DNA from 2 places in the Yoonia sp. GPGPB17 genome. Region 2 is predicted to be linked to the other one. Evidence: riboswitches for the same ligand, from Rfam matches in the RefSeq annotation. Region 2 holds a riboswitch; the other holds the start of a gene.
The links. Region 2 has a riboswitch for cobalamin ahead of QTO30_RS16920 (energy-coupling factor ABC transporter permease). Riboswitches for the same ligand answer to the same signal wherever they lie in the genome.

Region 1 (7,508 bases), 1.2 Mb from region 2:
AGCGCGGCTGGTCTACAAATGCAACGAACCCACACTCAACGACGAGGTCAGCTCGCTCTTCGGACAGGCCAAGATCGGCCTGAAGTATTTGATGTTCCGTGCGGGGCCGATGACAATGGCGGCCAGCCTGGCAACCGGGTTCCTGAAAACCCGCGACGACATCGAAACGCCCGATATCCAGTTCCACGTCCAACCGCTCTCTGCCGAAAACCCTGGCAAAGGGGCCGACAAATTCTCGGCCTTCACCATGTCGGTGTGCCAGCTACGGCCCGAAAGCAAAGGCGAGATCAGGTTGCAAGGGAACGACCCAAAGGCCTACCCCAAAATCATCCCGAACTACCTGTCGACTGAGACGGATTGCCGAACCGTCGTGGCTAAGCGTGAACATCGCCCGCACCATCGCAAAGCATGCGCCGCTGACCTCCAAGATCAGCGAAGAGTTCCGCCCCCACGCCGACCTGCCCATGGACGACTATGAGGCGACGCTCGATTGGGCACGCAGCAACACGGCATCAATCTATCACCCCACGGGCACCTGCAAGATGGGTCAAGGCAAAGAAGCCGTGGTCGACGAACGCCTGCGGGTGCATGGGATCGACGGTTTGCGTGTGGCCGATTGTTCGATCATGCCAGAGATTGTCTCGGGGAACACCAATGCCCCGGCGATCATGATCGGTGAAAAAGCATCTGATTTGATTTTGGAGGATGCTTAGCGGTAGCAGCCTACGCCCTCTGATTGGTTCTTTCACACATCGAACCGCTTACAAATCAGGCCTTCCGGTTTCCGGTAGGTCTTGAAGCCCATGGCCTCGTAATATCCAAGGCCTTCGGGGTTGGTCGCGGCGATCGCGGCATCAATATGGATCAGTCCGGCATCGCGTGCCGCTTTCTTGGTTACATCAAACAAAGCACGACCCGCGCCACGCCGCGCCGCAGACGGCCTTATGTGCGTCCCTACAATGCCCCATCCCGGCTCGACACCCCATTGGTTGCCCGACGTTGCCATTCTAAGAGATTGGAACCCCAAGATCACATCCTCATGTTCCGCCACAGAGCATATTATTCTGACGGGATCATTGATATAATAAGACAGGACATGCGCTTCGGTATCGGGGCTCGTGCGTTTGCGTGCCGCTGTCAGCTCGCGCAGCAGAACGCTCATTTCAGTCGCATCTTCAGCCATGGCGTCGCGTATCATCATAGTTGAGCCTCCAATGCGACAAGCAGTTCATTTCATGGCATCAGTCTGAAATGACACCACAACTGTCAAGTCACTACTTGACCCCTCGCGCGGAATCGCAAACAGTGCAACCGATGGTTCTCTGGCGCCGAAAATGCGTCCGGGATGAAAAGGGAATACGGTGAGGAAGAGCCAAAGCGCGCCAAATCCGTAACTGCCCCCGCAACTGTGAGCGGCGAGCGACCCCGATGATCACCACTGAGCAAACGCTCGGGAAGGGATCGGGCAAGCAGCGACCCGCAAAGTCAGGAGACCTGCCATCAAAGGGTACAGAAATGTGCCAAAGAAACTCAAACCGGGCGGGGTGTCCGGAGCGGAGATCATGATGGTGAAACAGGCTCAACTGGCCGCACAGACATGCCGTTCTCAAGCCCCGCATTTGCGCGGAGGGCTGCATGGACCGGACAACACAACATCGCATCACCGTTTGTACATCGTGCAAACATAAAGGGACGGATTGCCGCCCCGGATATGAACTGATCGAAAAACTGCGCAAGGCGATTGCTGCGGCGGGAGATAGCATTTCTGAGGACTTCGCCATTTCCGGCGTTGCCTGCATGGCAGGCTGCGATCGCCTTGCACCGTGGCCTATCACGGCACCCAGAAGGCGACCTACCTCTTCGGTGATATGACGCCAGAGGATGACATCAACGATCTGGTCGCGTTCGCCAAGCAATACGCCCTGCTGCACGACGGCTGGTGTTCCTCTGTTGACCGGCCCGGAAAACTGCGAAAATCTACGCTGGCGCGCGTTCCTGCGGCGATGATTGCCCTGGAAGACACAAAGGCACTGGTGTCATGAGCGGCGTTCACTTGCGTGTCTCTAACGTCAGCTGGCGCCCGCACAAACGCGCAGCGCCAGTCCTGCACGCAACAAGTTTTGACCTCAAAAAAGGGCATGTGCTTGGTGTGGTTGGACCCAACGGGGCCGGTAAGTCAACGTTGCTGCGTTTACTCTATCGTTTCCAAGCGCCCACAACAGGCGAGGTGCAGATCGACGGTATGGACATCTGGAAGATGCCAGCGCGCACGGCTGCCCAGCATGTCGCCGCCGTCCTGCAGGAACAAGCCGCAGCTTTTGGCCTGAGTGTCCGTGAAATCATCTCGCTTGGGCGCACCCCGCACCATAAGGGTTTTGGCGGTGCTGACACACATGACATGACGGTCATCGACAAGGTCATCACCATGCTCGACCTGACGGGGCTGGAACATCGCGATTTCGGCACTCTCTCGGGCGGCGAACGCCAAAGGGTCATGGTTGCACGTGCGCTTGCGCAGGAACCCGAAATCCTGATCTTGGACGAACCAACCAACCATCTCGATATTCGTCATCAACTCGAAGTTCTGGCACTGATCCGGCAACTCGACCTGACGATCGTCGTATCACTCCACGACCTCAATATGGCGGCTGACATCTGCGATGACCTCCTTGTTCTCGAAGATGGCCAGCCACGCGGTTTTGGCACACCTGACGCGCTGCTGACCGAAACGCTCGTGTCCCGCACTTTCCGCGTGGATGCGCGCCGCGAAAAGCTGGCACCCAGCGACACCAATCACCTGTCTTTCCACCTTCCAATCTAGAGACCATAGTTATGAAACTGACCCTTACAACCGCACTCTTCACCTTTGCCGCAAGCACAACCTTCGCGCAGACCACAGTCCAAAGCTGCGACCGCGAAGTGACCTTCGATGCGCCACCGCAAGCAGCAATTTCAAACGACGTCAACCTGACCGAGATGATGCTGGTGCTTGGCCTGACAGACCATATGGTCGGCTACACCGGCATTTCCGGCTGGAACAAACTGGACGCGGAGATGCGTGCGGGGGTGGATGCACTGCCCGAGCTTTCGGAGCAATATCCATCGAAAGAAGTGCTGATCGGTGCTGATGCCGATTTCTTTTTCGCAGGCTGGAACTATGGCATGCGGGTCGGTGGCGAAGTCACCCCAGAGACGCTCGCCCCCTTTGGCATTCAGGTGTACGAGCTGACCGAAAGCTGCATCCATATCAGCGAGAAAGGTGCGGCATCGATGGACGACATGTACAACGACCTGCGCAATCTCGCCGCAATCTTCGATGTTCCTGATCTTGCAGAGGCCCTCATTGCTGGCTATCAGGCAGAGTTGGAAGACTTCCTTGCATCGCAACCTGCGCTTGAGGCCGCACCGCGCGTTTTCGTTTATGACAGTGGCGAGGATGTACCTTTCACCGCTGGCCGCTACGCCATGCCGAACGCGCTGATCGAGGCGGCTGGCGGCGCAAACATCATGGATGACTTCGAGAAGAGCTGGGCGACCGTCGGCTGGGAAGACGTGGTCGAACGCAACCCCGAGGTCATCGTGATCGTGAACTATGGCGAAGTTACCGCTGAGCAAAAGCGCGCATTCATGATGACAAACCCGGCGTTCGCTGACCTTGAAGCCGTCAAGAACGACCGCTTTGTGGTGCTTGAATACGTCGAAGCCACACCCGGGCCACGTAACATTGAGGCCGTTAAGACATTGGCCGCGGCCTTCCGCGGCAACTAAGGATGACTGAGGCCAACCCAGAGGTCGCCATGCTCGCGCCGCAAAAAGGCAGATTGCGGCTGACCTTTGGGGTGGGGCTTGTTGCTCTGTTTTTGTCGCTTTCTATCGCGGTAAGCGTTGGGGCTGTTTCAGTGCCCTTCACCACCGTTTGGGGCGTGCTGGCCAACAAAGTAATGCCGGGTCTTATCACCCCAGACTGGTCCAACGGGCGCGCAGCGATTGTCTGGGACATCCGTTTTCCCCGCGCCATATTAGCCTGCCTGGTCGGGGCGGGTTTGGCGATTGTTGGTGCCAGTTTGCAAGCGGTCACACGTAACCCGCTGGCTGACCCGCATCTGCTGGGCATCTCTGCAGGTGGCGCATTCGGGGCAATACTTGCACTGCTGCATACGGGGCTGTTCATTGGCTTGCTGACGGTTCCCTTCATGGCATTTCTGGGCGCATTGGCGGCCACGCTGATCGTCCTCGGGGTGTCCCAATTTGTCGGTGCGACCAGCGCAGACCGCCTTGTACTGGCTGGCGTCGCTATTTCCTTCATCGTCATGTCCGGTGCGAACGTTCTGATTTTCCTCGGCGATCCACGGGCGGTACACACTGTTGTCTTCTGGATGCTGGGTGGCCTCGGCCTCGCACAATGGAGCCAACTGATCTATCCGTTTGTCATCTTAGTCGCTTGCGGGGCCTACCTTTGGACCAACGCCAGCAACCTGAATGCCATGACCATTGGGGATGAAACCGCTTCAACACTTGGCATCCCGGTGGGCCGGTTTCGCCTGACTGTCTTTGTTGTGGGCGCGATGATCACAGGCGTCATGGTCGCGTTCTCTGGCATCATTGGCTTCGTCGGTCTGATGATCCCGCATATCGTAAGGCTGATTGTGGGCGGCGACTACAAACGCGTCTTGCCCGTCTCGGCGCTGTGCGGCGCGATCTTTCTGCTTTGGGCGGACATCTTTGCGCGTACTGTCATGGCCCCCGACGATATCCCCATCGGGATTGTCACCGGCCTGATAGGTGGGGTGTTCTTTGTATGGCTACTGTGGCGATCAAACTGACACGGGTTTTCTAGTGAATGCCAGTCTACTTACTGCAAGCCACCCCTGGCGATGAAGACGCCCGAGAGTTCTAGTTCACTGGCCTTATTCAGGCCAAATGCGCCACCAACTTCGGTTGCATCAGGGCCAAAAAACTGCCCCGCGTTGACCTGTCGTCCACCGCCCGTGTAAGCCAGCTCATCTCCGGTCGTGCTGAATGTCCCGCCAGAGAATGTTGTCCCACTCACAGTCGCTCCGGTAATTGAGACCGTTCCGATGTTGTTGACGCCGACACTGCCGCCGCCCACACGGTCGTTCTTATTGCCATCAAGATTGCTGAAAACAGAATCCACACGGTTGTTTCCGGCATCCCAGCCGACCGTGATACGCGCGTTGCCTGTCAGGGCAAATGTCGCATCACCATTGTCGGCTTGCATCTCCACGCGGCCATTAAAGACGGATGACCCCATGTCTGGCATATCATCGGCGTTCGTATGCTGCCCCAAAACACCAAAGAGATCATTCGAAAACCCGCTGGTCTGGAAAAGGCGTGCATGCCGGGCAGTGTTTCCAGGGTTGCTCAACTCTGCCGATCTGCCATCGGGCAGCGTCACAAGTGTCCGACCCGCATTGATGGTACCAGATAACAATCCGCCACGTATCGCACCGCCGTCATGATCAAGCGTACCGGCGACGCCTCTTGCGGTTTGGTTCGCAACATTGATTGCAACGTAGCCGAATGGGGTTTCACCGGTTGATGAGGTATTCGACAAGCGAATATAGTCAGGACTCTCTGGCGGCTCCTGAGTAGCGCGGTCTCCGCCCCCCCCACCGCCGCCGCCGCACGCGGCCAGCACGAAGCATATTGTCAGAGGCACAAGTGTTTTCGCAACCTGGCCCACCACAGAAACTGTCGTCTTCATAGGCGTCATACCAGAAAATCGTTTTCAGAAAGGTCCGCAAGGTTCAGATCATAGAAGATAATCGTCGTTCCCTGACTTGAGAACTGTGCATTCCCATTTGCATCGCGCACATTCATGAATGCTTCCAATCGGCTGTCAAAATCAAATGCGCGCAAGTCAACTACGTCGACGCCACTTTCAAAATCAGCGCCGGTCGCAGCTGTGTTGTTGGGGTTGTTTCCCGAGATACGCAACGTGGCAATGGTATTCGTGCCTTCGCCCGGACGGAAAACGAAGGTATCAGATCCGCCTCCACCCTCCAGGAAATCATTGCCTCGGCCAGCCGTGATAACATCGTCACCATAAAAAAAGCTTTCCTGCGCATCGCCGCGGATTGTGTCGTTACCACCGCCCCCGTTCAGCGTATCGTCGCCTTTGCCCCCAATGATGATGTCGTTACCGGACCCGCCGCGGGCATCTGTCTTGCCAGCGCCGCCGACGATAATGTCATCGTTGTCGCCAGCATCAATCTTGTTACTCCCAAGGCTGTCAAAAATTCGGTCATTGTACGCGGAGGACGCAATATCATCATTGCGCTTAGCACCGCCGTATATAGTGTCTGCTTTCGACGTCGCGAGGATCGTATCGTTGCCGCCCTTGGCCTTCACAGTCTGTCCCACCTGGACATACTTCATAAAAATATCATCGGCACCATTGGTCCATTCGCGTTCGCCATAAATGGCAACCATGGCTTCGATATCGCCTTCATAGACGCCTTTTTGCCGTGAAATCGTGGGGTTCATTAGCTGGGTACCGTTGGAGTTATGCGGAAGCCCGAGCGCATGCCCAATCTCATGCCCGGCAACCAAGAAGTAATTCGTCCCACCGCTGCCAAAAGGGGCCCATGTCTCTGCGGCATCCTGCCATGCATATCGCTGAAAGCCACCCTCACCGAAATTCCGCTGACCGCCATACCCGATCACCCCGCCGGGCTGACCCCAGCTGCTGGGCGCGCCAGAAACGGGCGCAGAGGTAGTCTCGATATAGATATGACTTCTCGGGGCGGCCCCTGCACCGCTAGCCTCGGTGAAATTGAGGTTCGCAACTGCTGCCCAGGTCGCCAGCGCTTCCCGGACTGATTGTTCAAAGTCAGCAATTGTCAGCGAAGACCCTCGGAACGACGTCTGGCTGAGATCCATTGAATAAGTAAATGAAGCGGCCGCAGCACTGTTGGCGGCTCTGGCACCGGTCATGTCAGAGTGGCTTGCACAGGCCGTACAGGCGCAGCAGTCAGCGTGTGTTTCCGTTCCTACATACAAATCAGCGACCTTTGTTCACGTTCACTTTCGGGGAGATAGCGTTAATCCTGCATCGGGCCTTTGCAGATCAACCGTGTTGCACAAGCAAGGTCCACCTCACTTGTCGGTTCTTTCTTTCACGCCGCTGAAAAACAATGCTGTTGGATCACCGCTACCGTCGCCAAGTTGTCGACTCTTGAAATCCAAATGTGGCGCAATTGGAGTTGCAATGCGTTCAAATTGTGTCATGCGGACGTCATCGCCGGACCGGCATAATTTCGCTCATCAAGGAAACCTCAATAAAGTAAAAACAGTCAAACGTCTTGGTGGCTTTGCGCCAGTCTGTTTCACCTGTTGCGCCGCCCTAGCCGCACGAAACACCATCTTGAACAGCGGCGCGGCTGACAGCTGCGATGCCGGAACACCAGATGGCGTCAGCCTCGAAGTTTCGTGAGCATCTTTTCCCGCTTTCCAAGGACAGCCTCGGTCAATACGGGCTTCAAAGC
Region 2 (7,508 bases):
CGTCGACTTCGGGCAAGGCCACGTTCATCGCGATGTCGCGGGCGGTAAGCCCGTGTAGACCTTCGGCCCATGATGTCTCGGCCGCGCCTGACAGGATAACCTGGAAGATCGGGGCATTGTTGCTGAGCAGCGGGTTTTGCGGACTATCATCTCCATCATGCGGGCTGCCCACGGCGAAAGCTGTGCAGTTGAGGATGACGTCGGGCGGCGCGTCAGCAAAAAGTTGGTGCAGGGAGGCTGTGCTGACGGGATCTTTGAGGCTGGCCACGAAGATAGGCAGCGGGTTCAGACCGGCGCGCAGCAGGCTGCGGGTGAGCCGGTTGATGGGATTGAGCCCGCCGCCTTGCACCAATGCACGGTAGAAGATGATGGGTACGATGGGCGCGCCATCGGTCCAGCCCGATCGCGCCGCGGTCAGGTCTGCGATGCCAGCGCCCGGCCAATAGACGCTTAAGGCGCGCAAGAGTGGGGCTGGTGCAGGTGGTTTGTCAGCGCGGTCCAGCAAGGCCTTTGCGTAGGCGAGCAGATTGGTGCTGTTCCCGGGGCCGCCTTCGACGAGATAGGACCACAGTGTGTTATAGTCTTCACTGCTGACTGTCGACAGTTCGCGCAACTCAGGGTCCGGTTTGTCATCACCAGGCAGGGCGGCAAAAGGGATGCCGGCTTCGCGTAAGCGGGCGGCGTATTGGGTGAGCCCATATTTCCAGTACCCAGCGCCCCCGAGGATACGTGCGATGACCAGTCGGGATTTGGTGGCGCAATCGTCCAGATGCAGATCGACTGACATGGGATGGGTCAGGTGAATCATGTTCGCAAGCCGCAATGTTGGCGGGTCGGCCATTTCGGCGCGGGCGTCTGATAGGGCGGCCAGTTCGGTATCTGCCGCAGAGATTATCACGATATCGGCTGGCGTCTGGCCCAGGTCGACTGGTTCGGTGCCATCAGAAATGGCACCGGGGGTGGCTGCTAGCAGGTGCATCAGCTGAGTTGCTTTTCCATGAAGATCGAACTTTTGGTCGTGACATAATCGCCGAAAACATCGCATGTGGTGAATCCATGCCGTTCATAGAGCCGATGGGCGGCGTGCAGCACATTGCCGGTTTCGAGCTTGAGCATTGGGACGCCTTCCTCAATGGCGGTATCTTCGATTTGGCGTAGCAGGGCCGCTGCGACACCTTTGCCGCGTGCGGCCTCAGACACGAACATCGACTTCACTTCGCCGTAGCCGGGTTTAACCATCAGCGCACCGGTGCCCAGAACATCGTCGCCCTCGCGCGCGGTGTAGAAATGGATATTGGGCGCGACCAGATCGTTTATATCAAGATAGAAATTGTCCTCTGGCGGGAACAGGCTCCGCATCAGGGTATGGCTTTGTTTGAGCAAAGCAGTTGCCTGTGGATGATGCGGGTCTGTCCGTTCGACGATGATCATGCTTGCAGTGCAGCCGCGATGGCAGCATGGTCAAGGCCCGCTTCGCCGATGACCACCAAGCGGGTTTCGCGCGGGGCATCCCCGAAGGGTTGATCAAAGTAGGTATCCACACGGGGGCCGACGGCCTGAAGTGTCAGACGCATGGGTTTTCCGGTAATGGCGACAAAGCCTTTGAGGCGCAGGATGTTGTGAGCGCGGATGACATCGGCGACCTGTTCGGCAAAGGCGTTGGCGTCGGCAATTTCGCCACGACTGACAATGAAGCTTTCGAACTCGTCATGGCCGTGTTCATGCGCGTGATCATGGTGGTGATCGTCTTCATCATCGTGGTGATGATGGTGGATCTCGTGGCGCGCAGCCAGATCATCCTCTGCGCCGATGCCTTGGCCCAGCAGTACATCGACGGGCAGGGCACCCATAGACGCTTTGACGACTTGCACGCCATCGCGGGATTCAGACTTCAACTTGGTTGTCAGCGTTTCGGCTTCCGAGGCGGCAAGAAGGTCGGTTTTATTCACCACGATCATATCGGCGCAGGCAACCTGATCTTCGAACAGCTCGGATAGTGGCGTTTCGTGGTCAAGATTTTCATCCTGCGCGCGCTGGGCATCGACCGCTTCCACATTATGCGCAAACTGGCCGTCATGCACGGCGCGGCCATCCACCACGGTCACAACGCCGTCCACTGTTACTTTGGTTGAAATGCCGGGCCAGTTGAACGCACGTACCAAGGGCTGTGGCAGAGCGAGGCCGGAGGTTTCGATCACGATGTGATCGGGTTTGTCTTCGCGGGCCAGCAAGGCTTCCATCGTCGGGATGAAATCATCAGCGACGGTGCAGCAGATGCAGCCGTTGGATAACTCAACAATATCGTCTTCGGTGCACACCTCATCTCCGCAGCCTTTGAGGATGTCACCATCCACCCCAAGGTCACCAAATTCGTTGATGATCAGGGCGATTTTCTTGCCTTCGGCGTTTTGCAGCATGTGGCGGATGAGTGTTGTTTTTCCGGCACCCAGAAAGCCGGTGACAACGGTAGCAGGGATTTTGGCAGGCATAAGTGAAATCCATCTCTGAATGGGCCGGATACGACCCTGTTTGTTTGAAGCCCTATGCAATGGCTGCTTTCTTTTCAAGCTGGGAGCATGCATGGGAAATGTGGAAAGGTGTCCTCCACCAGTCGTTCGACAGGCAGAGGACCCTCTTCTTCGTCAGATTGAATACAGGCGCGGCGTTACCAATGCGCTGCCTTCCAGTTTGCGCATGCCTTTGGCGGCAGCAAGCACGGCCAGATCGGCGAGTGGTTCGATCAATAGGATCAGCATGTAGGCTGCCCCAAACGACAGAACCGCAGACACGTTTTCCGCCCCAAACCCGCTGCCGTAGAAAGCCCAGAATGCAACCCATACCACGATGCCGCCCTGATAGGTGGCGGACATGGCCAAGCACTGCTTGAAGGACAGATCGACATAGGCTGTGCCTTTGGTAATGACGTGTTTGGATAGCAGATGCAGTCCGAAAAGTGGCACCAGCAGGGTGGTCACGTTCATCGCGTATTGTGGCAAGTCGGTTGGGGCAAAGAACGCGCCTTGGATCAGAAGCCCCAAAGCAAGGCCAATGGCCGCTGGTGCTGTGCCCAGAATCAACAAGAGTGTTGTGCCAAGGATAAAGTGTACCTCTGACACGCCGACGGCCACATGCGGCAGCAATTCAAAGAAGACAAAGACGGCAACGGTTGCAATTGCGGCCCGAATGGACAGCGACAGGATGCCACGGTCACGCAGCGACTCCCAGATCAGTTTGGCGGAATAGGCGGCCGCGCCTGCGGCTGTGGCGTAAGACAGGGCGAGTTTCGCCCCGGTGACGATACCGGGTTCGATATGCATGATATTTCCTTCCTTGGCCGTCATCCCCGACGGCTGGTTTCACGATACGCATGGCTGGTCTCCTGGCTTGCGGGTCACGGCGCTTTGCGGCCTTCCCAGGGCGGACCCCAGTGGCGTTGTCGCAAAGCGCTCTCCGCATACAGTCGCGGGGGCGGCTGTGGCATCAGACCTCCGGTTCGGATCGGCCTTTCCACATTCCCATTTGATCCCCTGACGCTGGGCGTCGTACGGGGAACCATGCCGGTAAACCGTGCGTCTATCCGGCAGGTCAGGTCAAGTTGAAAACCGACGTTTGTAGATGGTTTGACGTCGCGTCTGGGGCAATCAACCTTTTCGTCCCCATGGAAATGGGCCGAAAATCGCAATATCTTGTGGATAACCTGGCGGAACATGGCACATGCAGGGTTCAAAGCGTTGACTCGCGGTGCAACAGAGGGCGATGCTTTGCCACCTTGAGGAATCATACGGGCAAAAACGTTGCGCTTTAGCAAACTGCGACTGAATGGCTTTAAAAGCTTTGTCGACCCCACCGACCTGATCATCGCGGATGGTCTGACAGGTGTTGTGGGGCCGAATGGCTGTGGCAAGTCAAACCTGCTTGAGGCGCTGCGCTGGGTCATGGGTGAAAACCGCCCCAAGGCAATGCGTGGCGGTGGGATGGAGGATGTGATTTTTGCCGGGGCGGCGACGCGGCCCGCGCGTAACTTTGCAGAAGTGTCCCTCGTCATCGACAATGGTGAGCGTCTCGCGCCTGCGGCCTTCAACGATGACGATAATCTTGAGATCATTCGCCGGATCACGCGTGATGCGGGTTCTGCCTACAAGGTTGGCGCAAAGGATGTGCGCGCTCGGGATGTGCAGATGTTGTTCGCGGACGCCTCGACCGGCGCGCATTCACCAGCGTTGGTGCGGCAGGGCCAGATTTCTGAACTGATCAATGCAAAACCCAAGGCACGTCGACGCATTCTCGAAGAAGCGGCGGGTATCTCGGGTCTTTATCAGCGCCGCCACGAGGCAGAGTTGAAGCTGAAGGGTGCTGAGACGAACCTGACCCGCGTCGATGACGTGATTGAGCAATTGGCTGCACAGTTGGGCCAGTTGGCACGGCAGGCCAAGCAGGCCGCGCGCTATCGCGAGATTGGAGACAAGCTGCGCCGCGCCGAGGGCATGTTGCTGTTCCGTCGCTGGAAAGAGGCGGATGAGGCATTGCTGGCTGCGGCGGATCAGTTGCGTGAGCGAACGACGACAGCGGCGCAGGCTGAGAAGGCGGCGCGTGAAGCCGCCAAAGGCCGTGCAGTCGCAGAGGAAGCTCTACCACCTTTACGTGAGGACGAGGCGATTGCCGCCGCCGTTTTACAGCGCTTGCAGGTCCAGCGTGACACGCTGAAAGATCAGGAACAGCGCGCGCTTGATATGATCGAGACGCTGCGCGGGCGTATCGAACAACTCACCCATGACATGGAACGTGAAAGCGGGCTGAACAAGGACGCGGGCGAGACGATTGAGCGGCTTGAATGGGAAGCGCGCGAGATTGGCAAAGCGGGTGAAGGGCACGAGACCCGCCTGGAAGAGGCGCAGGTTGCTGCGCGCGAGGCAGCGGGTGTGTTGCAACAACGCGAGGCTGATCTGGCGCAACTGACCGAGGATGTGGCGCGGTTGGCGGCCCGGCACCAGTCGGCCCAACGTTTGTTGGATGACAACCGCACGACTTTGGCCAAGAGCGAAGATGAGGCAGAGCGTGCAAAGGCAGCAATGGCCGAAGCTGAAGCGGCGCTGACAAAGGCCGAGGCTGATTTTACCGCTGCTGGGGCGGCCGAGAAAGCGGCGGTCGCCGCTGCCGAGGCCGCGGACAAAGCCTTGGTCGCGGCGGAAAGCGCGCGGGCCGATACGCAGGCACGCGAAAGCGATGCGCGGGCACTGCGCTCTGAGGCCGAAGGCGAAGCGAATGCTTTGCGCGCTGAGGTGGCAGCCTTGGCCAAACTGGTTGAACGCGACACAGCAGAAGGCGGTCAAGTGCTTGATCTGCTGCGTGTCCAAGGTGGATACGAGAAAGCGCTGGGCGCGGCGTTGGCTGACGATCTGCGTGCCCCCGCGATTGTTGATGATGCCAAATCGGGCTGGGCTTTGCTGCCCAGCTATGGGTCTGCGCAAACATTGCCAGAGGGCGTCATAGCACTGACCAACTATGTGACTGTGCCCGAGGTGTTGGCGCGCCGCATGAGCCAAGTTGGATTGGTTGAGGCCGCCGATGGTCCGCGGTTGCAGGCTGACCTGAAGCCCGGACAACGGCTGGTGTCGGTCGAAGGTGACTTATGGCGCTGGGACGGGTTCCGCGCTGGGGCAGAGGATGCACCCTCGGCGGCTGCATTGCGTTTGCAACAGTTGAATCGCCTGACAGAATTGAAGCGCGATCTGGAAGAAGCGTCGGCTACTGCTATCGGCGCGGCGCAGGCGCATGAGACCCTTACGGGGATGTTGAAAGAGCAGACGGAGGCCGACCACGCGGCCCGCCAAGCACGTCGTGATGCGGATCGTGCCGTCGCAGATGCCAATCGTGCGGCAAGCCGGGCCGAGGCGGATCGGAACCTGTCGCAAGGCAAGCTGGAAAGCCTTGGGCTGGCCATGAAGCGGCATGAAGAAGAAGCGCTGACCGCCCGCCGCGCTTTGGCCGCCGCAGAGAAGGCCGCGGAAGAACTGGGTGATCTGGATACAGCGCGCGCGTCGGTGGAAGACGTGAAAATGACTGTTGAGGCGGCGCGGATCACGATGATGTCCCGCCGTTCGGCCCATGACGAAGTGCGCCGTGAAGGCGAAGCGCGACTGAAGCGCAGTCAGGAAATCACCAAGGAAGTCAGTGGCTGGAAGCACCGGTTGGAGACCGCCAACAAGCGGACGGCCGAACTGGCTGAGCGGAAGACCGAATCTGAGACGGCCTTGGCCGAGGCGACCGCCGCACCCGAAGAAATCGCGGCCAAGCGTGCTGAACTTGCTGATGCAATTGATGAGGCTGAAGCGCGGCGTAAGGCATCTGCGGATAAGCTGGCTGAGGCAGATAACGTGTTGCGCGAGGCGGGCCATCAGGAGCGCGAAGCAGAGCGCCAGGCATCGGAAGCACGCGAAGCGCGGGCGCGGTCCGAGGCGCGCTCGGACGCTGCAAAAGAGACCGTTGCTTATGCGGCCGAACGGATCATGGAAGCGCAGGAAGTGACACCTGAGAAGCTGCTAGAGACGCTCGAGACGGACGTCGATCAGATGCCTGCATCCGAAGTGATCGAAGGTCAGGTCAACGCCTTCAAACGTCAGCGCGACAGTCTGGGCGCGGTGAACCTGCGGGCCGAGGAAGATGCCAAAGACGTGCAGATCGAGCACGATGCGCTTGTGACCGAGAAGGCTGACCTAGAAGCGGCGATTGCAGCGCTGCGTTCAGGTATCGCGAGCCTGAACAAAGAGGGGCGCGAGCGGCTGCTGACGGCCTTTGAGCAAGTGAACGAGAACTTTGGCCTTCTGTTTACACACCTCTTTGGGGGCGGCGAGGCGAAACTTGTTCTGGTCGAATCCGATGATCCGCTGGAAGCTGGTCTTGAGATCATGTGTCAGCCGCCCGGCAAGAAACTTAGCACATTGTCTCTGCTGTCAGGTGGTGAACAGACGTTGACGGCACTAGCCCTGATTTTTGCAGTCTTCCTTGCGAATCCTGCCCCAATCTGTGTGCTTGATGAGGTTGACGCGCCACTCGACGACGCCAACGTCACGCGTTTCTGTGATCTGTTGGACGAAATGACCCGCCGCACCGAAACCCGGTTCCTGATCATTACGCACCATGCGGTGACAATGAGCCGGATGGATCGTCTGTTTGGTGTAACCATGGGTGAGCAAGGTGTGTCACAACTGGTCTCAGTCGATCTGAAGCGGGCCGCCGCCATGGTGGCCTAGGGTGTCAATCTGCCGTACCCAAGTATGGTCAAAGCCGATTGAGCAGGTCTATCGTTGGCCACGCATCTGCTGGCAGTCCTAAGCGTACCTGTTCTGCCTGAACCGCCGCGCGTGTCATTGCGCCCAGTATCCCATCAATACCGCCCACATCATGCCCGCGTTGCGTCAGTTTCTGTTGCAATTGCTGCATCTGAGCACCGCTGAGTGCAGCGGTTGGATTGCCCGCATCATAGACGGTTGCACCGCTCAGGCGCGTTG

Region 1: another riboswitch for cobalamin. It lies ahead of QTO30_RS22075 (DUF1636 family protein); the one in region 2 lies ahead of QTO30_RS16920 (energy-coupling factor ABC transporter permease).

What each region holds. Positions count from the first base shown of each region.
Region 1 covers NZ_JATACI010000002.1:1,999,213-2,006,720, reverse strand. The annotation lists partial or broken gene QTO30_RS10790 (GMC family oxidoreductase) at 1-713, shown strand, start outside; gene QTO30_RS10785 (GNAT family N-acetyltransferase) at 746-1,201, opposite strand; cobalamin riboswitch at 1,299-1,516, shown strand; partial or broken gene QTO30_RS22075 (DUF1636 family protein) at 1,636-2,042, shown strand; gene QTO30_RS10770 (ABC transporter ATP-binding protein) at 2,039-2,821, shown strand; gene QTO30_RS10765 (ABC transporter substrate-binding protein) at 2,833-3,768, shown strand; gene QTO30_RS10760 (FecCD family ABC transporter permease) at 3,798-4,823, shown strand; gene QTO30_RS10755 (transferrin-binding protein-like solute binding protein) at 4,853-5,734, opposite strand; gene QTO30_RS10750 (matrixin family metalloprotease) at 5,731-6,957, opposite strand; gene QTO30_RS10745 (hypothetical protein) at 7,120-7,251, opposite strand.
Region 2 covers NZ_JATACI010000002.1:3,213,656-3,221,163, forward strand. The annotation lists gene cobN (cobaltochelatase subunit CobN) at 1-979, opposite strand, end outside; gene QTO30_RS16910 (GNAT family N-acetyltransferase) at 979-1,431, opposite strand; gene cobW (cobalamin biosynthesis protein CobW) at 1,428-2,489, opposite strand; gene QTO30_RS16920 (energy-coupling factor ABC transporter permease) at 2,643-3,317, opposite strand; cobalamin riboswitch at 3,353-3,572, opposite strand; gene smc (chromosome segregation protein SMC) at 3,795-7,250, shown strand; partial or broken gene QTO30_RS16930 (lytic murein transglycosylase) at 7,279-7,508, opposite strand, start outside.